Desulfofalx alkaliphila DSM 12257: one gene and its partner. Each later gene encodes a partner of the first gene's protein in a complex. Links are inferred from orthologs where the notes say so. Each region holds a gene or a part of one and is shown on either strand. Other genes may lie near its edges.

Region 1 (8,293 bases):
AATCAGCCGGCTTAAGGGGCGCTCCTTGCTGTCTTCTATGGCATTCAATAAATTCTGTGCGGATTTTTCACCAAAACGCTCCAACTCAATTAAATCCTCAAATTTGAGGCTATACAGATCTGCCGCATCGGAAATTAAACCTTCCCGCAGCAATTGGGTAACCACTGCCGGCCCAAGGCCTTCAATATCCATTGCCCCCCGGGATACAAAGTGAAAGATGCCTTCCCTGTTTCTGGCAGGGCATTGGGTGTTGGGGCAGCGGTGGGCCACTTCCCCCGCCGCTCTCACAAGCTGGGTGCCGCACTCGGGGCAATGGTCCGGATAGATGAATTCTCTCTCCTGGCCCCTTCTTTTATCCACCAATACTTCCACAATTTCCGGAATAACATCCCCGGCCTTATGCACCACCACCGTGTCGCCAATTCTGATATCCTTCTTTTTAATAATATCTTCATTATGCAGCACCGCCCTGCTCACGGTGCTGCCCGCCACCGCAACCGGTGTAAGAAAGGCAGTGGGGGTGAGCACACCGGTGCGACCCACGGTAAGTTTAATATCCTCCACCCGGGTTATGGCCTTTTCTGCCGGAAACTTATAGGCAATGGCCCAACGGGGGCTTTTGGCAGTGAAACCCAAGGCCTCTTGTTGCTCTATTGAGTTTACCTTAATGACCAAACCGTCTATGGCATAGGGCAGATCAAAACGCCTTTGCTGCCAGCTATTGACATACTCTATCACCTTGGATATGTGGTCGAAAACCTGCACCTCAGGATTGGTGCGGAAGCCCAGTTCCTTTAACCACTGTAAACCGGCGTAATGATTAGGCAGCGCCTGGCCCTCCACATGGCCGATGGCATAGATAAAGGTGCTTATCCGGCGCTGGGCAGTGATGCCGGGATCCAATTGGCGCAGGCTTCCCGCAGCTGCGTTGCGGGGGTTGGCAAAGAGGGGTTCACCCCTTTCCTCCCGCCGGGCGTTCAAGTCGGCAAAGGCATCCTTGGGCATATAGGCTTCGCCCCGCACCTCCAGCCTGTCCACCGGCCGGCGCAAGCGCAAGGGAATACTGCCCACCGTTTTTAAATTTTGGGTAATATCTTCCCCCATTTCACCGTTTCCCCTGGTGGCCCCGCGCACAAAAATACCCTTTTCATAAACCAAAGATATGGCCAGGCCGTCTATTTTCAGTTCCACCACATACTCCACCGATTGACCGGCCAGGGCAGCACGCACCCGGCGATCAAAATCCCGCAGTTCACCTTCATCAAAGGAGTTGCCTAAACTGAGCATGGGCGCCAGGTGCCTAACGGGCTTAAAGCCCTCCTGCACCTGTCCGCCCACCCTTTGGGACGGGGAATCCGGTGTCACCAATTGGGGATATTCCTTTTCCAACTGCAGCAAGCGTTTCATCAATTGGTCATACTGGCTGTCATCAATCACCGGGTCATCTAAAACATAGTACCGGTAATCATGTTCTTCAATCTCCCGGCGCAGACTGTCAAGCTCTGCCCGGGCCTTTTCAATACTGGACATAACAAACGCTCCCGATATTAAATTTCTAATTCCACAATTCTAAAAGGGCGGGTGGGCAATGAACATGGCTACATACTGAATGAGCAGTGCCGCCGGAACAAAAATAGCCTGGGCCAGCACTGTGCCCCCCAACCTGGTCAGGGCCAGGTAAAAAGACATTTGCTTAACGTCATATTCGTCCCTTTCACCGCGCAAGGCCTGGTCGGTAATCATTGCCGCGGTGGGGTCCACCACCATTACAAACATCAGGGTAGCAAATCCGTTAACCACCCCGGACAGCACCACCGAAGTGGCCCTGAACTCCGGAAACAAGGCACCGGCATACATGGCTGACAGCACACTGGTGGTAAAGATGGCATTGGCAAAAAAATTCATCCACAAAAAGGTCTTAGGCAGATTAGCCTTCTTTGCCCTTGCCCGCCGGACCATATCTTTACCGGGCAATTCAAAGGAGCGCAGTAAACTAATAATTCGCCGGGGGCTAAACAGTAGCATCAGCAGCATTTTGGGCACCGATTTTATTTCATCAAAAAGCATTATTCCACGCACAAATACCCTCACAAAGGTAGGAATGAATATAATTCCCACCAGGGTTCCCGCCGTGGCAGCCAAAATAACCAGCCGGATGTCCTGGTTAAGGGCCGCCAATTCCTGTTGGTAAAGGGCGGTGTTCACTATCCCTGAAATATCCACACCGGGGCTGGCTGCCGATGCCCGCTGAATACCGTGCTCAACAATGGAAGACAGCAAAGGTGCCAACACCATGTTGGCGGTGCTGGCAAATAAAAAAATCACATTAAAAAGCGAGTAGGCAATGGCCAAGCGCTTGGTATGCACCCCAGCCGGCCGCACAGAATAAATCAAGGTATTTATCAAATGGATTAATGCAGTAAGTATCGCTGCCAAGATTAATCGAGTCATCCCATACCCCCAGTAACATTATTCCCCCGTCAGGGCAGCAGCAGACCTTAGCCGGCGGTTAATTGGCCAGGAAGGCGTACTGAGCCTTTACTTTGTTACCTTTTCTAAAGGAGCGTATTGGGCAATTAAGGTTTTGATGCCCTGTTCAGGAAAAGCCACCTTAATTTCGGCATCCTTCCCTTCACCCTTTACAGCCACCACAACACCTTCACCCCACTTGCGGTGCACCACATTGTCACCTAAAAGAAAGGTGCCTACTTCCTTTGAAGCGCCGGCCGGTGAAGTCCTGATGCTGTTATTGCTACCGGATTGGTGCAGCACATCCCGGCTGATCAGTTCATCGGGTATTTCCTCAATAAACCTGGAAGGCAGGTTGTTTTGGGTGCGCCCGTACAGAGTACGGCTCCAGCAGTAGGTGAGATATAAGAGCCGCCGGGCCCGGGTAATGCCCACATAACAAATTCGCCGTTCCTCCTCCATTTCCTCCGGCTCATCCAAGGAGCGCAGGTGGGGGAATATACCTTCCTCCATGCCGGTTAAAAACACCACCGGAAACTCCAAGCCCTTGGCCATGTGCAGGGACATCAAAGAAACGGCATTGGCATCCCCCTGGTAGCTGTCTAAATCGGTAACCAGTGAAATATTGGCCAAAAAATCTTCCAGGGACCCTTCTTCATTATTAAGGTCATACTCTTTGGTCACAGTGTAGAACTCCTGCAGGTTTTCTATTCTGGTACGGGACTCCACCGTATCTTCCTTTTTTAGCTCGTTTAGGTAGCCGCTCCGCTCCAGCACCTGCTCCACCAAGTCAGTTACGCTTAAATAGCCTTCTTGCTCCTTCAATTGCCCAAACATATCAGCCAGCTCTGCCGCCGCAGCCCGTACTTTAGCAGTTAAGCCCGGTATCACAGCGGCATTGGCCAAGGCATCCACCAAGCCAACCTTATTTTCCGCTGCCCAATTCTGCATCTTGGCAACAGAGGCAGGGCCAATGCCCCGCTTGGGCACATTAATTATTCTTTGAAAGGCCACCGCATCCCGGGGGTTAACCAGCAGGCGTAAATAGGCCAGCAAATCTTTGATTTCTTTTCGGTCATAGAACTTTAGCCCCCCCACAATATTGTAGGGAATATTGGCTGTCATCAGTCTTTCCTCAATGGCCCTTGATTGGGCATGGGTGCGATATAGCACGGCAAAATCACTGTAGCGGTAACCCTCTTCACTCACCAGGCGGCGGATAGTGCGGCTGAGATAGTAACCCTCATCGCGCTCATCTTGACAGTATTTAAATACTATGGGCTCGCCTTCGCCCAAGGCTGTCCACAGTTTTAATTTTTTACTGCTGGCATTGTGGGCAATCACTGCGTTGGCTGCCTCCAGTATTGTTTGGGTGCTGCGGTAGTTTTGCTCTAACTTTATAACCCTCGCCTCTTTATAATCCCGCTCAAAGTTCAGTATGTTTTCTATATCCGCACCCCGCCAGCGGTAAATTGACTGGTTGGGATCCCCCACCACACAAAGGTTTCGGTGGCGCTGGGCCAACATATTTACCAGCACATATTGCACCTGGTTGGTATCTTGATATTCATCCACCAATATGTACTTAAAGCGGTCCTGGTAGTAGGTGAGCACATGGCTGTGCTGCTCAAAGAGCTTCACAGTGAGTAAAAGCAGGTCATCAAAATCCACAGCGTTGTTTATCAGCAAGTTTTGTTGATATAATTGGTAAACCCTGGCCACCGTTTGGGTGTAAAAGTCCTCTGCCTGCTCTAGATAGCGGTCGGCCTCCATCAGTTTGTTTTTAGCGGCAGATATGGCAGCGGAAATTGACCGGGCTGAAAAACGCTTATCGTCTATGTTTAGTTCCTTTAAACACTCTTTTATTACCGTTTGCTGGTCTGCATCATCATAGATAACAAAGTTTCTGTCATAACCAAGCGCTTGAATTTCCCGGCGCAATATGCGCAAACAGGCGGAGTGAAAGGTACTCACCCACAGTTCCCTGGCTTGGCTTGCAGAAACCATTTGTTCCACCCTATCTCTCATTTCCCGTGCAGCCTTATTGGTAAAAGTAATGGCCAAGATGTTCCAGGGGGCAACCCCCTCTTTTAAGAGATAAGCTATCCGGTGAGTCAGCACCCTGGTTTTGCCGCTGCCTGCACCGGCCAGTACTAAAACAGGCCCTTCAGTTTGCTGAACAGCCTGTCGTTGTGCCTCATTTAAGTTTTCTAATATATGCTCCATTTTTAACCTCCAACACCTTACACTGCTGTGTATTATAACATAAAACCGGCCCTTGATTAACAAAGATATGGAAGCAAAATAATTTATCAGTATATTTTGACTAGTCTAGAAATAAGGTCCGGGCTTACCAAATCTAACAGGCTTTGCTATAATAATCTAAAAGCCATAGGGGGTATATCAATGCCAAGGTACAGTTTATGGACCCACTTCCCGGAAGATGGACAAGAAAAGGTAATCAAGTCTAGGCAAATTGATTACAACGCCGTACCTCGTATAGGTGAAAAGGTGGTAATTGAAAGCGAAGTCTTTGCAGTCACAGACGTCATCCATGAGACCGATGAAAATAGAATAGTTATTAAATTAAAGTTTACCACCTGGTAAGAAAAGGGGTTAGACAAACCGGCCAGGGCGGCCGATTAATAAAGTGTTTAAGGGAGAGCCAATGGGGCTCTCCCTTACTACTTTCTTCTTTTTTCCAGTTCCGCAAATAACTGCTTTGTTGTTACGCCCCGGTCAGCCATCAGCACCAGTAGGTGGTAAATTAAATCTGCGCTTTCGTATGTAAGCTCTTGGACATCTTGGTTTTTGGCAGCTATAATAACCTCTGCCGACTCTTCCCCTACTTTTTTACAAATTTTGTCTACACCCTTGTTAAATAAATAGGTGGTATAGGAACCCTCCGGCCGATTGGCCTGGCGCTCTAAGATCACCCGGTACAGTTCATCGATGATGTCTGCACCGGCCAAGCCTTCATCCCCGTACACCTCAGCGGGATTAAACTGCCGCTCACCTTCCACCTGAACGGTCCTGTCCTCTTTTATCCGGTAGTGAAAACAAGTGCTGTAACCCTCATGGCAGGCACCGGGTCCCCTTTGTTCCACCAGCACCAAGAGTGTATCAGCATCGCAGTCATAGTAGATTGACCTTACCTTCTGCACATGCCCGCTGCTTTCACCCTTATGCCACAGCTTTTTCCTGCTGCGGCTGTAAAACCAGGTTTCTTTGGTGTCCAGCGTTTTGGCCACTGCCTCCTTATTCATCCAGGCCATCATTAAAACTTCCTTGCTGTCTGCCTCTTGAATAATGGCCGGTATTAAGCCCGCCTCGTTATATTTTAAATCATTGACATTAAACTGCACTTTTCTGCCCCCTATAAGCGCACCGGTATACCCCGCCGCTGCAGATACTCCTTTGCCTGGCGGATGGAATACTCCCTAAAGTGAAAGATGGATGCCGCCAGGGCGGCGTCGGCCTTCCCTACCGTCAGGCCCTGGGCCAGGTGCTCCAAATTGCCCACACCGCCGGATACTATCACCGGGATCTTTACTGCATCGGCCACTGCACCGGTCAGCTCCAAGTCAAAGCCTTCTTTAGTTCCATCACGGTCCATACTGGTAAGCAGTATTTCCCCTGCCCCAAAGGACTCCATTTTTTTAGCCCATTCTACCGCATCGATACCCGTTGGGGTGCGTCCGCCGTGGGTGTAAACTTCCCACCGGCCGGGTGCCACCCTTCTGGCATCAATGGCCACCACAATACACCCGCTGCCAAAGGCGCCGGCCCCTTCTTTAATCAGTTGGGGATTTTTAATGGCGGCGGTACCAATGCACACTTTATCCGCCCCGGCCTTCAGTATCTCATTAATATTCTCTATCGTTCTAATGCCGCCCCCCACCGCGAAGGGCATGTTTACCTTTTCTGCTGTACGCCTCACCACATCTAACATTGTCTTTCTCTTTTCGGCGGTGGCAGTGATATCTAACAATACCAGCTCATCGGCTCCCTCAGCATTATAGAGGGCGGCCAATTCCACCGGGTCACCGGCATCCCTCAAATTGACAAAGTTAGTGCCCTTGACCACCCGGCCTTCATTCACATCCAGGCAGGGAATAATTCTCTTAAAGGCCATCACTTCACCACCCGGCCTTTGGCCACCGCCAAGGCATCTTTAAAGTCAACGGTGCCCGCATATAGGGCCTTACCCATAATGGCCCCCTCCACACCGAGGCTCTCCAACCCTTTAATTTTAATTAAATCATCAAGGCTGGATACTCCGCCGGAGGCAATTATCTTCAAACCGCTGGCCCGGGCCAGCTCTCCGGTGGCCTCCAGGTTAGGTCCCTTTAGGGTGCCGTCCCGGCGAATGTCGGTGAATACCGCCCGCCTTATCCCTAGCTCCTTCATTTGCAGTGCCAGGTCTAGCACTTCCATGTCGGATTCAATGGCCCAGCCCTGTACAGCCACCTTGCCGTCCCGGGCATCTATGCCCAGCACAATGCTGTCGCCGTACTTCTCCACCGCCTGCTGCACCAAGTGGGGCTGGGATATGGCAGCGGTGCCCAGTATCACCCTGTCTACCCCCATATCCAATAGCATGGCAACGGTGCCAAGGTCCCTAATGCCACCGCCCACCTGCACCGGTATATTTAATACCTTCACTATTTCTTTAATTACATCTAAGTTTTGGGGAGAACCAGCAAAGGCACCGTCCAAATCAACCAGGTGCAAGTATTCAGCCCCCATTTGCTGCCAGTGTTTAGCAGTATCCACCGGTTGTTCTGAATATACCGTTTCTTGATCCAGTCGTCCTTCCACCAATCTAACACATCTGCCATCCCTAAGGTCGATGGCCGGAATCACTAGCATTTCACACCAACTTTCTTAAAAAGTTCTTTATTAACCGCCTGCAGATACAAAAGGGACAAATTAAAGTAGGCCCTTGGTAGAGGGTATACCCTGAACCTTATCATCTATGGCGGCCGCCTGGCCCATTGCCCGGCCCAGGGCCTTAAAAATTGCCTCTATGATGTGATGGGTATTTCTACCTGTTAGCACCCGCACATGCAGTGTAAACTCACCGTTTACCGCCAGGGCCCGTAAAAATTCTTCCACCAATTCAGTATCAAATTCCCCCACCTTTTGGGAGGGGAAATCCGCCTCCAAGGCCAGGTAGCCCCGGCCGCTGTAATCCACCACCGCCAGCACCAGCGCTTCATCCATGGGCACAAAGGCATGTCCGTAGCGGGTGATGCCCCTTTTATCACCCAAGGCCTCCCGCACCGCCTTGCCCAAGCAAATACCCACATCTTCAACGGTATGGTGGGCATCCACACAGAGATCGCCCTGGGCATACAACTCTAAGTTAAAGCCCCCGTGCTTTACCCACAGGTTTAGCATGTGGTCAAAAAAACCCACCTCGGTACTTATTTTCGCCACACCGGCACCGTCAAGGCCCAAATTCAGAGAAACATTGGTCTCTGTGGTTTGCCTTTCTATCTTGGCAGTTCTTGCCACTTCACTTCACCTCGCCAATAATTTCTGACAACGCCTTAATAAACACTGCATTTTCTTGGGCGGTGCCCACACTGACCCTCAGGTAGCCGGGCATATCTTTCCCCAGATTTCTAATTAACACCTTCTTCTCTATAAGCCGGCTGTGCACAAAATCCGCATCCAGGCCGGTGCGAAACAGTATAAAGTTGGCATCAGAGGGGTAAACCTCTAGCCCGGGCATCTTAGAAAGCTGTTGGGATAATTCATCCCGGTGGGCAATTATTTTCTGCCACTGGGCTTTAAACCGGGGCAAATACTTTAAGGC
Region 2 (3,668 bases), on another replicon or contig:
CCACACCCTCGAAGGCTGTCCGGTATTTGCGGACTTTGCCAAACCTGTCCCGGTAGCTAAACTCTATTTCTTCCTTACCGCTGCCATAGAGAATGATGTCTAAATCTTCCTTTTTCATTTCTTCCACCGGCACATCCAAGCTAAAGCCATAGTGGTCAGCCACCGTCTCCAGATATCTGAGGCCGCTGGCACTCTTTATCCACCCTTCAATGGCTCCTTCTTTGATGGATTTGCTCTTATCGGGTATTATCAATTCGGCATCCACTTCTTCATAGGTACCGAGGCCGGTGCAAAGGGAACAGGCACCAAAGGGGCTGTTGAAGGAAAAGAGCCGGGGGGTGATTTCGCTGATGCCGATGCCGCAGTCCACACAGGCAAAATTTTCACTGAAAATCCGGGGTTCGCCGTCCACCACGTCAGCCAGCACCAGGCCTCCGCCGGTCTTTAGGGCCGTCTCCAGTGAATCGGCCAGGCGTTTTTCAACGCCCTCTCGAATTATCAGCCTGTCCACCACCACTTCAATGGTGTGTTTTTTGTTTTTTTCCAACTTTATTTCTTCGGTTAACTCCCGCAGTTGGCCGTCAATCCGCACCCGCACATAACCGCTCTTTTTAATATCCTCCAAAACTTTGAGGTGCTCACCCTTTTTACCCCGCACCACCGGGGCCAGCAGCTGTATTTTGGTTCTCTCCGGCAGTTCCATTAACCGGTCAACCATCTGCTGTACCGTTTGCTGGGTGATGGGCTTGCCGCAGTTGGGACAGTGGGGCCTGCCCACCCTGGCATACAAGAGCCTCAGGTAGTCGTAAATTTCTGTCACTGTGCCCACCGTACTGCGCGGGTTTTGACTGGTGGTTTTTTGGTCAATGGATATGGCCGGGGATAAGCCTTCAATGTAGTCCACATCGGGCTTTCTCATTTGTCCTAAAAACTGCCGGGCATAGGCCGAAAGAGATTCCACATAGCGGCGCTGCCCTTCGGCATAAATGGTGTCAAAGGCCAGGGAACTTTTACCGGAGCCGGAAAGACCGGTGATAACCACCAGTTTATCCCGCGGTATTTCCACATCAATGTTCTTCAGGTTATGAACCCGGGCGCCCTTAACCACAATTTTATCAAGCATTAAAAATTCCTCCATCAATTAGGTCTAATACAATTATAACCGGCTGGCACAGCAATAACAAGAACGTTTGTTCTAAAACCCTGCAAATTTTACAGCTTTAAACCCCGCATAAACCTATAATTCCTTGGGCACGCCCCGCAGCCTTAACCTCAGCTCAATGATGGCATCCCTCAATTGGGCTGCCTTTTCAAACTCCAGCTCCCTGGCTGCCTCTTTCATTTCTTTTTCCAGGTCGGCAATGAGCTTTTTCAGGTCTTTCTTGCTCATCTTATCCACCTTGCTGCCGGCGGTGTATTTTGCCGGCTCCTCTGCCGCCTTGGTGGCTTCGATGATTTCCCGCACAGCCTTGCGAATGGTTTGGGGCACAATATTGTGCTCTTTGTTATAGGCAATTTGCTTTTGGCGGCGCCGCTCTGTTTCGCCCAGGGCCTTTTCCATGGACTTGGTAATTTTATCGGCATACATTATTACCTTGCCCTGGGCATTTCTTGCGGCCCGGCCGATGGTCTGGATCAAAGAGCGTTCGCTGCGCAGGTAGCCTTCCTTGTCGGCATCTAAAATGGCCACCAAACTTACCTCCGGCAGGTCTAAACCTTCCCGCAGCAGGTTGATGCCCACCAGCACGTCAAACTCACCCAAACGCAAGTCCCGCAGTATTTCCATCCGCTCGATGGTATTGATGTCCGAGTGCAGGTAGCGCACCTTGATACCCATTTCCCTAAAATAGTCCGTCAAGTCCTCGGCCATTTTTTTAGTGAGCGTAGTCACCAGCACCCGCTCATCCCGCTCTATCCGCAGACGGATTTCCCCGTACAAGTCGTCAATTTGACCCCGGGTGGGACGCACAAATATTTCCGGATCCACCAGGCCGGTGGGTCGAATAATTTGCTCCACCACCGCATCGCTGTGTTCCCTTTCGTAGGGGCCCGGTGTGGCGCTTACGTAAATGCGCTGGCCCACCCGCTCCTCAAATTCGGAAAATTTTAAGGGACGGTTGTCCAAGGCCGAGGGCAGTCTAAAGCCGTGTTCTATCAGGCTCATCTTCCGGGAGCGGTCACCCTCATACATGGCCCCCACCTGGGGTATGGCCACGTGGGATTCGTCAATTACCATTAAAAAATCGTCGGGAAAGAAATCCAGCAAGGTGTAAGGGGGTTCCCCCGGTGCCCTGCCGGTGAGATGACGGCTGTAGTTTTCAATTCCGTTGCAATAGCCCACCTCGCGCATCATTTCAATGTCATAATTGGTGCGCTGCTCCAATCGCTGGGCTTCCAGCAATTTCCCCGCATCCCTCAACTCCTTGAGCCGCTCTTCCAGCTCCTCTTCAATGGTCACAATGGCCCGCTCCATCCTCTCTTGGGAGGTGGCAAAGTGACTGGCCGGGAAAACCGAAATGTGGCTGCGCCGGCCCAATATCTCCCCGGTGAGCACATCAAATTCAACCATTTTTTCTATCTCATCCCCAAACATCTCTATGCGCAGCGCCCTTTCGGTGGCCGAAGCGGGGAAAATCTCAATGACGTCCCCCCTCACCCGGAAGGTACCCCGGGTAAAGTTAAGATCGTTGCGGTCGTATTGGATGTCCACCAGTTTGCGTAAAATGGCATCCCGGTCATAGATTCCCCCGCTGCGCAGGGACAGCACCAGCTTGCTGTATTCTTCCGGGTTGCCCAAACCATAAATACAGGACACACTGGCCACCACAATAACGTCCCGCCGCTCAAAAAGGGCGCAGGTGGCAGAGTGGCGCAGTTTATCTATTTCGTCGTTAATGCTGCTGTCCTTTTCAATATAAGTATCCGTTTGCGGAATATAGGCTTCCGGCTGATAGTAGTCATAGTAGCTAACAAAGTATTCCACCGCATTGTTCGGAAAAAACTCCATAAACTCGCTGCACAATTGGGCGGCCAAGGTTTTATTGGGGGCCAGCACCAGTGTAGGCCGGTTCACCTTGGCAATGACGTTGGCCATGGTGTAGGTTTTGCCTGAGCCGGTAACCCCCAAAAGTGTTTGATGCTTTAAACCCTGCTCCAATCCATCAATCAGTTGAGCAATGGCCTTGGGCTGGTCGCCCTTGGGTGAAAAGTTAGATTTTAACTGAAAGGCCATCTTAATAATCACCTTCTTACTATAAAAGTAACACCTTATTCCCATAAATACATGAAAATTATATCATAGAGGTCAAATGCCTTGAAATCACGCAAATCTGCGGAAATCAAGGCATTTGCTTTGTTATGCTTTGTCACTGGTAATTTCTAGCTGCCACTGCCACTGCCGCTGTCGCTGCCGCCCTGCCCTTGCCCACCTTGTTCTTGCCCCGCTTGCTGTCCCCCACCGTTCTGGGGCTGGGCCTCAATGCTTTGAATTTCCCCATCTATTTGAACTTCCACCACCTTGCCGTCATTGGTGGTGATGCGCAGGGTGCTTTGCTGCTGGCCCCCCTCTTGGTTTTGGGCCTGGCCTTGGTCTTGGTTTTGCTTTTGCTTTTCGCCGTCCTTATTTTGCTTTTCACCCTGCTCCTGCCGGCCCTGCTGATCTTTCATGT

The links. Proteins that work in one complex are often made in the same cells at the same time.
Region 2: the proteins of pcrA (region 1) and uvrB are in contact, whole or in part, in a crystal structure (PDB 7EGT), measured with the Thermus thermophilus proteins. The link is inferred for Desulfofalx alkaliphila DSM 12257 from one-to-one orthologs. Residues at the interface, in WP_096412145.1 of Thermus thermophilus: His654, Arg656, Phe657, Gln666, Asp668, Glu669, Lys680, Arg681, Leu682, Ser683, Lys685, Tyr686, Ala687; in WP_096411307.1 of Thermus thermophilus: Glu23, Leu25, Arg26, Asp27, Gly28, Glu29, Arg30, Phe31, Arg55, Glu326, Asp327, Phe328, Glu379, Ser382, Gln383, His398, Gly400, Arg401.

Annotation. Positions count from the first base shown.
Region 1 is NZ_JONT01000010.1:23,054-31,346, reverse strand. What follows is about bases 2,118-5,022. They hold pcrA (DNA helicase PcrA), read right to left. Parts: upstream 4,696-5,022; coding sequence 2,539-4,695; downstream 2,118-2,538. Other genes in these bases: BR02_RS0106845 (hypothetical protein), read left to right, coding at 4,876-5,022; BR02_RS0106855 (lipid II flippase Amj family protein), read right to left, coding at 2,118-2,451. Outside these bases: NAD-dependent DNA ligase LigA, read right to left, coding at 1-1,530; more of BR02_RS0106855, read right to left, coding at 1,570-2,117; more of BR02_RS0106845, read left to right, coding at 5,023-5,076; bifunctional phosphoribosyl-AMP cyclohydrolase/phosphoribosyl-ATP diphosphatase HisIE, read right to left, coding at 5,154-5,834; imidazole glycerol phosphate synthase subunit HisF, read right to left, coding at 5,846-6,604; hisA (1-(5-phosphoribosyl)-5-[(5-phosphoribosylamino)methylideneamino]imidazole-4-carboxamide isomerase), read right to left, coding at 6,604-7,341; imidazoleglycerol-phosphate dehydratase HisB, read right to left, coding at 7,402-7,989; hisC (histidinol-phosphate transaminase), read right to left, coding at 7,991-8,293. UniProt on the Escherichia coli protein: A helicase with DNA-dependent ATPase activity. Unwinds DNA duplexes with 3'-5' polarity. Translocates on single-stranded DNA with 3'-5' polarity. Initiates unwinding more efficiently from a nicked substrate than double-stranded DNA.
Region 2 is NZ_JONT01000017.1:29,393-33,060, forward strand. Bases 736-3,668 are described here. They hold uvrB (excinuclease ABC subunit UvrB), read right to left. Parts: upstream 3,233-3,668; coding sequence 1,238-3,232; downstream 736-1,237. Other genes in these bases: uvrA (excinuclease ABC subunit UvrA), read right to left, coding at 736-1,123; BR02_RS0109980 (sugar ABC transporter substrate-binding protein), read right to left, coding at 3,379-3,668. Outside these bases: more of uvrA, read right to left, coding at 1-735. UniProt on the Escherichia coli protein: The UvrABC repair system catalyzes the recognition and processing of DNA lesions. A damage recognition complex composed of 2 UvrA and 2 UvrB subunits scans DNA for abnormalities.